3 regions of the Allobosea sp. RCC_152_1 genome follow, and region 2 is predicted to be linked to each of the others. Evidence: predicted binding sites of a transcription regulator. Region 2 holds the regulator's gene; each other region holds the start of a gene.
What was found. Region 2 encodes PhoB, which activates phosphate uptake and scavenging genes when phosphate is short. Its sites were predicted from a motif close to TGTCATNNANCTGTCAT; they were not measured.

Region 1: the regulator PhoB is predicted to act here: its motif matches at 1,716-1,732, upstream of ugpB (sn-glycerol-3-phosphate ABC transporter substrate-binding protein UgpB).
Region 3: the regulator PhoB is predicted to act here: its motif matches at 2,465-2,481, upstream of AB6806_RS06770 (BtaA family protein).

The regions. Positions count from the first base shown of each region.
Region 1 covers NZ_JBFUPU010000004.1:302,909-307,115, forward strand. The annotation lists gene ugpA (sn-glycerol-3-phosphate ABC transporter permease UgpA) at 1-228, opposite strand, end outside; gene ugpB (sn-glycerol-3-phosphate ABC transporter substrate-binding protein UgpB) at 305-1,630, opposite strand; gene AB6806_RS16150 (fumarylacetoacetate hydrolase family protein) at 1,830-3,008, shown strand; gene AB6806_RS16155 (hypothetical protein) at 3,105-4,207, shown strand, end outside.
Region 2 covers NZ_JBFUPU010000002.1:742,155-746,361, forward strand. The annotation lists gene AB6806_RS09960 (amino acid ABC transporter permease) at 1-464, opposite strand, end outside; gene AB6806_RS09965 (LysR substrate-binding domain-containing protein) at 667-1,578, shown strand; gene AB6806_RS09970 (SpoIIAA family protein) at 1,635-2,021, shown strand; gene phoB (phosphate regulon transcriptional regulator PhoB) at 2,074-2,772, opposite strand; gene phoU (phosphate signaling complex protein PhoU) at 2,785-3,504, opposite strand; gene pstB (phosphate ABC transporter ATP-binding protein PstB) at 3,527-4,207, opposite strand, start outside.
Region 3 covers NZ_JBFUPU010000002.1:91,419-95,625, reverse strand. The annotation lists gene AB6806_RS06785 (ATP-dependent helicase) at 1-44, opposite strand, end outside; gene AB6806_RS06780 (acyl-CoA dehydrogenase family protein) at 160-1,806, shown strand; gene msrB (peptide-methionine (R)-S-oxide reductase MsrB) at 1,895-2,335, opposite strand; gene AB6806_RS06770 (BtaA family protein) at 2,530-3,783, shown strand; gene AB6806_RS06765 (class I SAM-dependent methyltransferase) at 3,780-4,207, shown strand, end outside.

The sequences.
Region 1 (4,207 bases), on a different contig from region 2:
GATGAGCGTGTTGAAGAAGGCCCTGAGATAGCCGGGGTCGGCGAAGAGGGTCTGGTAGTTCTCGAACCAGACGAATTGCGTCGCGGTGCCGAAGGCGTCCTCGAGCAGGAAGCTCTGCCAGACCGCCTGGGTCGCCGGCCAGTAGAAGAACACGATGGTGATCGCGAGCTGCGGCAGAAGCAGCAGGAAGGGGATCGTCAGCCCCTTGAAGTATGCGTTCTTCTGCATCGGCTTCCCTGGAACGAGACGGCCATCCCGGACGGAATCGGTCCGGGATGGCCTTGGATATGCAAGCGCCGACCGCTCAGCGGGCCGCGGTCCGCTCGAACTGGCGCAGCATCTGGTTGCCGCGTTCGGCAGCCGCGTCAAGCGCCGCCTGCGGCGACTTCTGACCGTTCAGCGCCGCCTCCAGCTCCTCCGACCAGATGTCGCGGATCTGCACGAGGCTGCCATAGCGCAGGCCCTTCGAGTTGTCGGTCGGGGTCTTGTTGGTCAGCTCGAGGATCGGGGTCTCGAGATAGGGCTTGTCCTTGTAGAAGCCGGACGCCTTGACCTTCTCATAAGCGGCCTTGGTGATCGGCAGATAGCCCGACTCGGTGTGCAGCTTCGCCTGGCGGTCGACGTCGGAGAGGAAGGTGAAGAACTTGGCGACGCCCTTGTACTCGTTCGCCGACTTTCCGCCCATCACCCACAGCGAGGCGCCGCCGATGATCGAGTTCTGCGGCGCGCCCTGCACATCGGGGTAGTACGGCATCGGGGCGTTGCCCCAGTCGAACTTCGCATTGGCGACGACGTTGCCATAGAAGCCCGAGGAGGTCAGGAAGATCGGGCATTCGCCCGAGGTGAAGCGGCCTTCGCCATTGTTGGTGCGGCCGGAATAGTCATAGGTCTTGTCCTTCTGCATCTCGACCAGATTGGTCCAGTGCTTGAGGAAGACCGGGTCCTTGTTGAAGGTCATCACCGCATCGGTGCCGGCCATGCCGTTGACCTTGGTCGACAGCGCAATGTTGTGCCAGGCGCCGAACTGCTCGATATTGGCCCAGGTCGCCCAGGCGTTCGAGAAGCCGCATTTATCGTAACCGGCGGCCTTGAGCTTCTTGGCGTCCGCGAACACCTCCGGCCAGGTCTTCGGCGGCTTGGCGGGGTCGAGGCCGGCCTTCTTGAAGGCGTCCTTGTTGTACCACATCACCATCGAGGACGAGTTGAACGGCATCGAGAGCATCTCGCCCTTCGCCGTCGAATAATAGCCGCTGATCGCCGGGAGATAGGCGTTCGGATCGAATTTTTCGCCGGCTTCCTTCATCATCTCATGGACCGGCTTGATCGCGCCCTTGGCCGACATCATCGTGCCGGTGCCGACCTCGAAGACCTGCAGGATGTGCGGCGCCTGGCCGGCGCGGAAGGCGGCGATGCCGGCGTTCAACGCATCGGGATAGGAGCCCTTATAGGCCGGAACGACCTTGTATTCCTTCTGCGAGGCATTGAAATCATTGGCGAGCTTGACGACGACGTCGTTGTTGGCGCCGGTCAGCGCGTGCCACCACTGGATCTCGGTCTGGGCAAAAGCCGGCGAAGCACCGGCGAGCGCGAACGCCGCCGCGCTCATCAGGATACGGGATTTGATGCTCATGGGTCGATCTCCCTTCCGCGGGCGGACCCCGCCGCGGTTCTTGTCGTTGGTGCGCAAGCTAGCATGAAGCGCGGGCGACATTTCAATGACAAATCGATGACGCCCGGCGCAATCCACCTATGGTCGCGAACCGGCTTGCGCATTTGCGCATAAGCGGCTGTTCTCCGGCTACCGAACGATTTCTCTCCTGGACGACGCCATGCCCGATCTCCACCTCTCCGTCGCAGCGACCCTGCCGCAGGATGCCGCAACCGCCGTCCTGGCCGGCCGGGTCTGGCGGCCCGATCTCGGCGGCCCGGCGGTGGTCACCGTCCGCAACGGGCGGGTGATCGACGTCAGCGCCCATTTCCCGACCAGCCGCGATCTATGCGAATCGACCGATCCGGCCAAGGCGCTGCGCGCGGTCGAGGGCGAGGCGATCGCCTCGCTCGCCGACATCCTGGCTAACACGCCCGTGGATAGGCGCGACCCCTCGAAGCCCTGGTTGCTCTCGCCGCTCGACCTGCAGGCGGTCAAGGCCGCCGGCGTCACCTTCGCCGTCTCGATGCTGGAGCGCGTGATCGAGGAGAAGGCCCGCGGCAACCCGGCCGCCGCCGCGACGATCCGCGAGGAGATCGGCAAGCTCATCGGCGACGACCTGTCCAAGCTGAAGCCCGGATCGCCCGAGGCGATGCATCTCAAGGAGGTGCTGATCAAGCAGGGCGCCTGGAGCCAGTATCTCGAGGTCGGCATCGGTCCGGACGCCGAGATCTTCACCAAGGCGCCGGCGATGTCGACCGTCGGGACCGGCGTCGATGCCGGCCTGCATCCGGCCTCGAGCTGGAACAATCCGGAGCCGGAGATCGTGCTGATCGTCGCCTCGACCGGCACGATCGTCGGCGCGACGCTCGGCAACGACGTCAATCTGCGCGATGTCGAGGGCCGCTCGGCGCTGCTGCTCGGCAAGGCCAAGGACAACAATGCCGCGGCCGCGGTCGGCCCCTTCATCCGCTTCTTCGACGCGGGCTTCACGCTCGACCACGTCCGCAGGACGACCGTGACGCTGACCGTCGCGGGCGAGGACGGCTTCACGCTCGAAGGCTCCTCCTCGATCGCCAAGATCAGCCGCGACCCGGCCGATCTGGCGGCGCAGATGATCGGCCCGCATCACCAGTATCCGGACGGGGCGGCGCTCTATCTCGGCACCATGTTCGCGCCGATCAAGGATCGCGGTGCGCCGGGCGGCGGCTTCACCCATAAATACGGGGATATCGTCACCATCGCGGCGCCCGAGCTCGGCAGCCTCGTCAACCGGATGAAGCGCACGGATGAATGCGAGCCCTGGACCTATGGCGCCTCGCATCTGATGCGCCATCTCGCGAAGCGCGGGCTGCTTTGAGGCCATAACCTCGGGCGGCAGGGGGCCGTGTCGGCAACCGCGTCAGCTTGCTGGTAAGGTTTTTCTGTCAGAGAGCGCGCGACCAGGAGGTTGGCGTTGGCGGTGGGCGACATCAGGACCGGGCTCCCCCGCGGCGAGGGCGGCAACCTCGCCGGGCGCCTGTTGCGCAACCCTCTCGTCTGGATCGCGGCCTTCGTCGTCGCGGTCATCGCCGCCCTAAGCCTGCCGCTCAGGCTGCCGCTCGGCCCGAATGCCTGGGACACGGTCGTCTATCTCGACGCGATCCAGCGCATCCATGTCGGGCAGGCGCCGGGGCTGGACTTCTTCGCGCCGGTCGGGCCGCTCGGCTATTATCTCGCCGCCGGGCTCGATGCGCTCTTTCCGGCCGCGCAGCCGATGCTGCTGGTCAGCTGGGCGCTGCTGCCGGTGCTGCTGCCGCTCACCGCGCTGCTGATGGTCGATCTCGCGCCAAGGGCGCGCGGACAGGCGCTCGCACTGCTCCTGCCGCTGCTGATGTTCGCCGCGCTGCCGATCAACCTGCACGCGCTCTACCCGTCGCCCGGCTTCGACGGCTACGGTTATTACAACCGCCATGTCAGCCTGCTGCTCTATCTGCTGATCGCGACGCTGCTCTTCGCGCGCCATCGCGCCTTGCGGATCGGCCTCGTCGCCGCGCTGATGCTGAGCCTCTTCCTCGTGAAGATCACCGGCGCGGTGACGGGCACGCTCATCGTCGGCTATGCGCTGATCGCCGGGCGAATGCGCCTGCTCGACGTCGCCATCGCCGCCGGCCTCGTCATCGCGGCCTTGGCCGGGCTCGAGCTGGCGACGGGCATCGTCTCAGCCTATCTCGCCGACATCCTGCAATTGCTCGGCCTCAACACCGGCGCGTTGCTGCCGCGCTTCCTCACCGTCGCTTCGGTCAAGTTCAACGTGGTCGGCCCGGTGCTGCTGCTGCTCGGAGCGCTCGCCCTCGCATCCTGGCGGAGCGGCCTCCCCGCCTCCCTCGCCGGCTGGCGGGCGCTGGCCGACAGCCCCCTCGGCTGGCTCGCAGCGGGATTCGCGGCGCTGACGTTCTTCGAAACACAGAACACCGGCTCGCTCGAATTCATCGGGCTCTGGCCGATCCTGCTCAGCCTGCTCCGCGACTGGTGGCAGCGTCGCGACGACCCGATGCGCCCGCTGGTACTGGTGCTGGC
Region 2 (4,207 bases):
GCCATGAACGGACCGATGATGTCGATGGTGCGCCAGGAGAACAGCCCGGGAATGCCGATGGTCGGGAAGACCAGCGCCAGGTTGAACCAGATCAGGAGCTGCAGCAGCAGCGGCGTGCCGCGGAAGAACCAGATGTAGAACAGCGCGACGCTGCGCAGCACCGGGTTCGGCGACATATACATGATCGCGAAGACGACCCCGAGCACGATGCCCAGCGTCATTGCGCAGACCGTCATGATCAGCGTGTTGCCGAGACCGGAGAGGATCGCGGGCGCGGTGAAGAACTGCCCGACCACCGGCCAGGCGATGTCGCCCTTGACGAAGGCGGCGACGATCCAGGCGAGGACAGCGATGATGAGCGCCGCCGCGACCCAACGCCCATAGAAACGACGCGGCACGATCCTGAGTCGCGCGATCGCGGCCAGATCGCGGCTGGCGACCGGCGAGGTGACGGCATGGCTCATCGACGGCGCTCCCGGACAGGCTTGCCGGCGGCTCTCGAAAGCGCCATCGACCGCGATGCCGTTGGTCCGCGGAAACCACCGCAGCACGGGCAGATTGTCAAATTCATGCGAGCCCCTCCTCCCCAAGCGTAAGAATGACCTCTTGACCCGGCAGCCAGCAAACGAAACGATCTCCGGTAGCCTAGTCCAAAACGGAATACCCATGGCCTTGCGGCCCCCGCCCTCCTCCACCGCCATGCGCGCCTTCGTCACCGTCGCGCGACTGGGCTCGACCGCCCGCGCCGCAGGCGTCGTCAACCTGACGCAGAGCGCGGTCTCCAAGCAGATCCTGTCGCTCGAGCACCATCTCGGCACCGTGCTGTTCGAGCGCAATCCGGTCGGCCTCAAGCTCACCGAGGCCGGCGCAATCTACCTGCCCTATGCCGAGGCCGCCCTGGAGCAGATGGAACGCGGTGCGATGCGCCTGGCCGAGCGCGTCGCCATCGCCCGGCCGATCCGGTTGCACATGGTCGCCATCGCCGGCGAGCGCTGGCTGATGGAGCGCTTCCCCGTCTTCGCCGAGGCCCATCCCGGCGTCGATGTCCAGTTCACCAACTATGTCAGCGAAAACGAGACGGAAGAGCCCGACATCGAGATCAACCACGGCACCCCGCCCTGGCCCGGCAAGGAGGCGCATTATCTGTTCGGCCGCGATGTCGCCCTCGTCGCCGCGCCCGAATTGCTGGAGCGCATGGGCGGTTTCCGCCGCGCCGCCGACATCCAGAAGATGACGCTGCTGCAGCATTACCAGATGCCGGCCTTCTGGGCCGAGTTCACCGAGGCGCATGGCCTGCGCGGCGCGGTGCCGGCCCATACCGTCCGATACGGCTATTACTCCGTCATCATCCGCGCCGCGGTCGCGGGGCTCGGCGTCGCGCTGGCGCCACGCTGCTATGTCGCCGAGGAACTGGCTTCGGGCGCATTGGTCAACCCGCTCGATATCGGCTTCACCAGCGTCACCGGCTGCTGGCTGACCCGCCGCCTGGACCAGCCCTCGCGCCCCGGCCTCGACGCCTTCATCGCCTGGCTGAGGACGGAGGCCGCGGCTTTCGACGCGGCGACGCGAGCAGCCTGAGCGCCCGCAACCTCCCGGCCGGCCATGCGTTGACATCGGCACAGGAGGAGGCCGCCATGATCACCATTCTTCCGGCTCCCGACCATGTTCTCGCCATCGCGTTCAGCGGCACCATCGAGCCGGCCGATATCGAGCGCGTCGCCGCCGATGTCGAAGACCGGCTGAGCCGGCACGAGAAGGTCGCGATCCTCGCCGATATCACCGCCTTCGACGACATGACCTTCGCCGCCGCCTGGAAGGACGCGCGCTACAGCTTCGGCAAGCTCTGGGAACTCAGGCGCTTCCCCAAGGAGGCGATCATCGTCGAGAAGGGCTGGCTCGATCGCGTCGCGCGGCTCTTCGCCCCGGTGGTCCCCTTCGTCGAGATCCGCACCTTCCCGCCGGCCGAGCGCGAAGCCGCGCTGGCCTGGGCCGCCGATATCGAGGGCGGCCCCGACACCTGAAGCACGGGCGCTGCGAGCCGGGGCTCGGCTCGCGTGTCAGCTCCGGCGGCGGTCAGCTTCTGGCGAACGTCTCGTCGAAGGCATAGCCCGCGCCGCGCACGGTCCGGAGCGGGTCCTTGGCGTCGGCAGGCGTGATCGCCTTGCGCAGGCGGCCGACATGCACGTCGACGGTGCGCTCGTCGATATAGACGTCCCGGCCCCAGACGGCGTCGAGGAGCTGGGCGCGGGAATAGACGCGGCCCGGTGCCTGCATCAGGAACTCGAGCAGGCGGAACTCGGTCGGCCCCAGATGCAGCTCGCTGCCGGCGCGGCGGACGCGCCGGGTGGTGCGGTCGAGCTCAAGGTCGCCCGCCTGCAGAAGACCGGCGACATGGCCGGGCTTCGCCCGGCGCAGCAGCGCCTGGATGCGCGCCGTCAGCTCCGGCAGGGAGAACGGCTTCACGACATAGTCGTCGGCGCCGGTCGCGAGCCCGCGCACCCGCTCGGTCTCCTCGCCGCGCGCCGTCAACATGATGATCGGCACCCGCTCGGTGTCGCGCCGCGAGCGCAGCCGGCGGCAGAGCTCGATGCCGGAAAGGCCCGGCAGCATCCAGTCCAGCAGCACCAGATCGGGCGTGTGGTCGCGCAGATGCAGTTCGGCGTCGTCCCCCCGCGCCACGCTGTCGACCTCGAAGCCCTCGGCTTCGAGGTTGTAGCGCAGCAGCAGGGTGAGAGGCTCTTCGTCCTCGACGATCAGGATGCGTGCCGCCATGATTCCTTAGCCTCAGCTACCCGTGATCGCCTCGACCTCGATATTGGTCGTGTCGAGCTTCGGCCGGTTCGCGTCGAGCGAGTCACCGGTGATGAGATAGTGGATCGTCTCGGCGATGTTGGTGGTGTGGTCGCCGATGCGCTCGATGTTCTTGGCGCAGAACAGGAGATGCGTGCAGAAGGTGATGTTGCGCGGATCTTCCATCATATAGGTCAGGAGCTCGCGGAACAGCGAGGTGTAGAGCGCGTCGATCTCGTCGTCGCGGCGCCAGACCTCGAGCGCCTTCTGCTCGTTGCCGGCGGCATAGGCGTCGAGCACGTCCTTGAGCTGCGCCTGAACGAGGCGGCTGATGTGCTCCAGCCCGACCACGGCGCGGTGCGGCGGCTGGAACTGCCCGGAGATGGCGACGGCGCGCTTGGCGATGTTCTTGGCGAGATCGCCGACACGCTCGACATCCGCCGCGATGCGGATGGCGGAGATCAGCTCGCGCAGATCGTTGGCCAGCGGCTGGCGCCGGGCGATGGTCAGCACCGCCTTCTCCTCGACCTCGCGCTGGAGATTGTCGAGGCGCTGATCGGCGGAGATGATCTTCTGGGCCAGCGTGGTGTCGCGGCGCACCAGCGCCACGGTCGCATCGCCGAGCATGCGCTCGGCCATCCCGCCCATTTCGGCGAGGCTGCGGCGAAGGCCTTCGAGATCGGCGTCGTAGGAGCGGACGATATGGTCGGTCATGGGGTTCCTCCTCCGTCGCCGCTCAGCCGAACCGGCCGGTGACGTAATCCTGCGTCTGCTTCTTCGCCGGGTTCATGAAGATCGTGTTGGTCGGCGCGAACTCGATGACCTCGCCGAGATACATGAAGGCCGTGTACTGCGAGATGCGCGCCGCCTGCTGCATGTTGTGCGTCACGATGGCGATGGTGAAGTCGCTCTTGAGCTGCTCCAGCAGGTCCTCGATCTTGCCGGTCGAGATCGGGTCGAGCGCCGAGGTCGGCTCGTCGAACAGGATCACTTCCGGCTTCTGCGCGATGGTGCGCGCGATGCACAGGCGCTGCTGCTGGCCGCCGGAGAGGCCCATGCCGGAGCTCTTCAGCTTGTCCTTGACCTCGTCCCAGAGCGCGGCGCGGCGCAGTGCGCCCTCGACGCGGTCGTCGAGCTCCGACTTCGGCGGCTTCTCGTAGAGGCGGATGCCGAAGGCGACGTTGTCGTAGATCGACATCGGGAACGGCGTCGGCTTCTGGAACACCATGCCGACGCGCGAGCGCAGCTCGTTCACATCGACGTCGTTGGAGATGATGTTGCGTCCGTCGAGCATGATCTCGCCGGTCGCCTTCTGCTCCGGATAGAGCGAGTAGATCCGGTTGAAGATGCGCAGCAGGGTCGACTTGCCGCAGCCCGAAGGCCCGATCAGCGCCGTGACATGGCGGTCACGGAAGTC
Region 3 (4,207 bases), 650 kb from region 2:
CCGGGGCGGGGCAGGGGAGCGGAAAAGGCGTCGGTCTCGGACAAGGGTCTAAGCTGCTCGTGCGTGATTCGTTCTCCAGCGAATATAGGGCGTCGATGTCAGGATTGCGCCCTGCCGGAGCGATCATTTTATATCCTGTTCCACAGGGAGGTGGCAGCAATGGCGCATCGGGATGGAGAAGAGCGCTGGGAAATCACCAATCAGGTGCCCGTGCTTGCCGACTACGATGCCTTCGTGGCCGATCCGGTTCTGCCCGGCATCGTCTCGGCCTTCGGGGCCGATTGGGCGCGCGAGCGGCTGCACGAAGCGGGGCGGACCGTGGGCTCGGCGCGGGTGCAGGAGCTGGCTTATCTCGCCAATCGCTACTCCCCGGAACTCCGGGCCTTCGACCGCTTCGGCAATCGCCTCGACGAGATCGCCTTCCACCCGGCCTGGCACGAATTGATGGGGCTCGCCATCGGGCAGGAGGCCCATGCGCTCGCCTGGAACCGGCCGGAGCCTGGCGCGCAGGTGGCTCGCGCCGCCTTGCAGTATCTCTGGTACGGCGCCGAGAGCGGCATCTGCTGCCCGATCAGCATGACCTATGCCGCGGTGCCGGTGCTGAAGCAGGACGCAGCGTTGTGGGAGCAATGGGGAGGCCTCGTCACCTCCAATCGCTATGATCCACGGCAGGGACCGGCGCATCTGAAGACGGGCGCGACTGTCGGCACGGCGATGACGGAGACGCAAAGCGGCTCGGATCTGCGGCAGACGCAGACGCATGCGGAGGATAATCGCGACGGAACGTTCTCGCTGCATGGCCGGAAGTGGTTCTTCTCGGTGCCGCATTCCGACGTGTTCCTGACGTTGGCGCGCACGGGCGAGGGTATCTCCTGCTTCGTCGTCCCGGGCTGGCTGCCGGACGGATCGCGCAACGGCGTCGCGATCCAGCGCTTGAAGGACAAGGTCGGCAACCGCTCCAACGCTTCTTCCGAGGTCGAGTTCAGGGGCGCGATCGGCCATCTCATCGGCGAGCCGGGTCGGGGCATCCGCACGGGCCTGTCGATGAACCACAATTCGCGGCTCGACATCGCGGCGGCGTCGTCCGGATTGATGCGGATGGCGGTCTCGCTGGCGGCGCATCACGCGCAGCATCGCCGCGCCTTCCAGAAGGCGTTGATCGACCAGCCGATCATGCAGAACGTGCTCGCCGACATTGCCATCGAGGCGGAAGCCGCGGCCTGGCTCGCCTTCCGGCTGTTCGCGGCGCTCGACCGGCAAGATGAGTCCCCGAGCGAGCGCCTGCTGGCGCGGGTCGGGGCGCCGATCGCGAAATACTGGATCACGCGGCGCGCGCCGGCCGTCGTCACCGAGGCGCTGGAATGCCATGGCGGCAACGGCTTCATCGAGGAGAATCCGATGGCGCGGCTCTACAGGGAGGCGCCGCTCAACGCGATCTGGGAGGGCTCGGGCAATGTCATCTGCCTGGACGTGCTGCGTTCGCTGGCGCGCGAGGAGGGCGCTGTCGATGTATTGCGGGCGGAGCTGATGGCGGCTGCGGGCGCGGACCGGGGCTACGATGCGGCTTTAAAACGGCTGGAAGGCGAGTTGCCGGAGATGATGCGCAATGAGGGGCAGGCGCGGCGATTGACCGAGAAGCTGGCGTTGATGCTGCAGGGCTCGTTGCTGTTGCGTTTCGCGCCGGCCGCGGTGGCGGATGCCTTCATCGCGACGCGGCTGGATGGTGGCTGGTCGGGACAGTTCGGCGATCTGCCGCCGGGCGTCGACGCTGCGGCGCTGGCGCGGCGGGCGGTACCGGCTGCTTGAAACGTCATGCCGGGCTTGACCCGGGCATCTCTTCATCGCTTTTCCGTCACGAGATGCTCGGGTCGAGCCCGGGCATGACGCGAATGCCTCAAGCTGCTTCCGGCTCGAACGTCATCGCCTCGCCATTGATGCAGTAGCGCAGTCCGGTCGGGGGCGGGCCGTCCGGAAAGACGTGGCCGAGATGGCCGCCGCAATTGGCGCAATGGACCTCGACCCGATGCATGCCGTGGCTGTGATCCTCGCTGGCGCCCACCGCACCTTCCAGCGGTTGGTCGAAGCTCGGCCAGCCGGTGCCGCTCTCAAACTTCTTGCCCGATTTGAACAGCTTCTGGCCGCAGCCGGCGCAGGAGAAGGTGCCGGCGCGCTTCTCGTAGTTGAGCGCGCAGGAACCCGCCCGCTCGGTGCCGTGGCCGCGCAGGATGCGATACTGCTCGGGTGTCAGGCGCGCGCGCCATTCGGCGTCCGTGAGCTGGAAGGGGAAGGTTTCGGCCTGCTTCTTCTCGGCGCCGAACATGCTCGTCAGACCCATGATGATCTCCTTCTCGGCGGATGGCTCGCGATGCCATCGGCTCGGTCCGGCCCAATATGGCTTTTCGGCCGCCGATTTTCAGCCCCCTCGGCGCTGGACCCTGCTTCACGATAGCGGCAGCGCGGGCCCCGTCACCGGACCGTCATGCGACTCCTCTAGTCGGCTCGCCACCTTGAAAGGGGAGGCGGGAACCAGTGACGCAATCGGCACGGACGGTTCGGCGGACGACAACGCTGGGCCTCAGCACAGCGGTCCAGCGCAGCAAACGGCTCTCCAAGGCGGGCCTGCTGGAATGGATGTTCACCCGCGCCTTCTCGGGGCTCGTCTATCCGCAGATATGGGAAGACCCTGTCGTCGACATGGCGGCGCTTGCGCTCAAGGCGGACGACCATGTCGTCGCGATCGCGTCCGGCTCCTGCAACGTCCTGTCCTATCTGACCGCGGCGCCGATCCGCGTCAGCGCGGTCGATCTCAACGGTGCCCATATCGCGCTGGGGCGGCTGAAGCTCGCGGCGCTGGGGCGCATGACGGATTACTCGACCTTCCGCCGCTTCTTCGGCGCGGCCGACCGCCGCGAGAATGTCGCCTTCTACGATGGCGAGATCGCGCCGCATCTCGACGCTGTCTCGCGCGGCTACTGGGAGGGGCGCGGCCTCGGCGGGCGCCGCCGGATCAACCTCTTCGCCAACGGCTTCTACCGCTACGGGCTGCTCGGCCGCTTCATCGGCACCGGCCATCTGCTGGCGCGATTGCTCGGCGGCAATCCCCGCGCGATGTTGGCCGCGCGCGATCTCGCTGAGCAGCGGCAGCTTTACGACCGGCATCTCGCGCCGATGTTCGAGCGCAGGCTGGTGCGCTGGCTGGTGCGCCAGCCGGCCTCGCTCTACGGCCTCGGCATTCCGCCGGCCCAGTACAAGGCGCTCGCGGCCGATGGCGAGGACGGCATCCTCGGCGCGCTGCGGCTCAGGCTCGAGCGCCTCGCCTGCGGTTTCGACCTGAAGGACAATTATTTCGCGCAGCAGGCCTTCGGACGCCGCTACGGCGAAGGGGCGGATGCGGTGCTGCCACCCTATCTCCAGCCGCAGAATTTCGAGACCGTGAAGGCCCGGGCCGGTGCGGTCGGCTATCGCCAGAGCGCGATCACGGCCTTCCTGGAAGACCAGCCGGCGAAGAGCTGCGACGCCTATGTGCTGCTCGATGCGCAGGACTGGATGAACGATGCCGACCTCACGGCGCTGTGGTCGCAGATCACGCGCACGGCCAAGCCGGGCGCAAGGGTGATCTTCCGGACCGCGGCCGATGAGCGATTGCTGCCGGGCCGCGTGCCGGCCGCGATCCTCGATCAATGGCGCTATGACGAGGCCCGCAGCCGCGATCTCTGCCGCCAGGACCGCTCCGCGATCTATGGCGGCTTCCATCTCTACACCCTGCCGGGGCAGGCGGCGTGAGCGCTGCCGGGGCGACGGGCTCGGCCGCGGGGCTGATGGACCGGATCTACCGGCATCAACGTCATATCTACGACGCCAGCCGCAAATTCTACCTGCTTGGCCGCGACCAGCTGATCGAGGGGCTCGCGCCCCCGGCCGGCGCGTCGATCCTGGAGATCGGCTGCGGCACCGGGCGCAACCTGATCAAGATCGCCCGGCGCTATCCAGACTGTGAGTGCTATGGGCTCGACGTCTCCGCCGAGATGCTGGCGACGGCCCGGGCTTCCGTCGCGCGCGCCGGGCTCACCGGCCGGATCAGGCTGGCGCAGGCCGACGCGACCGATTTCGACCCGCAGGCGCTGTTCGGGCGGCCGGGCTTCGACCGCATCGTCATTTCCTATGCGTTGTCGATGATCCCGCCCTGGCAGCCGGTGGTGGCGGAGGC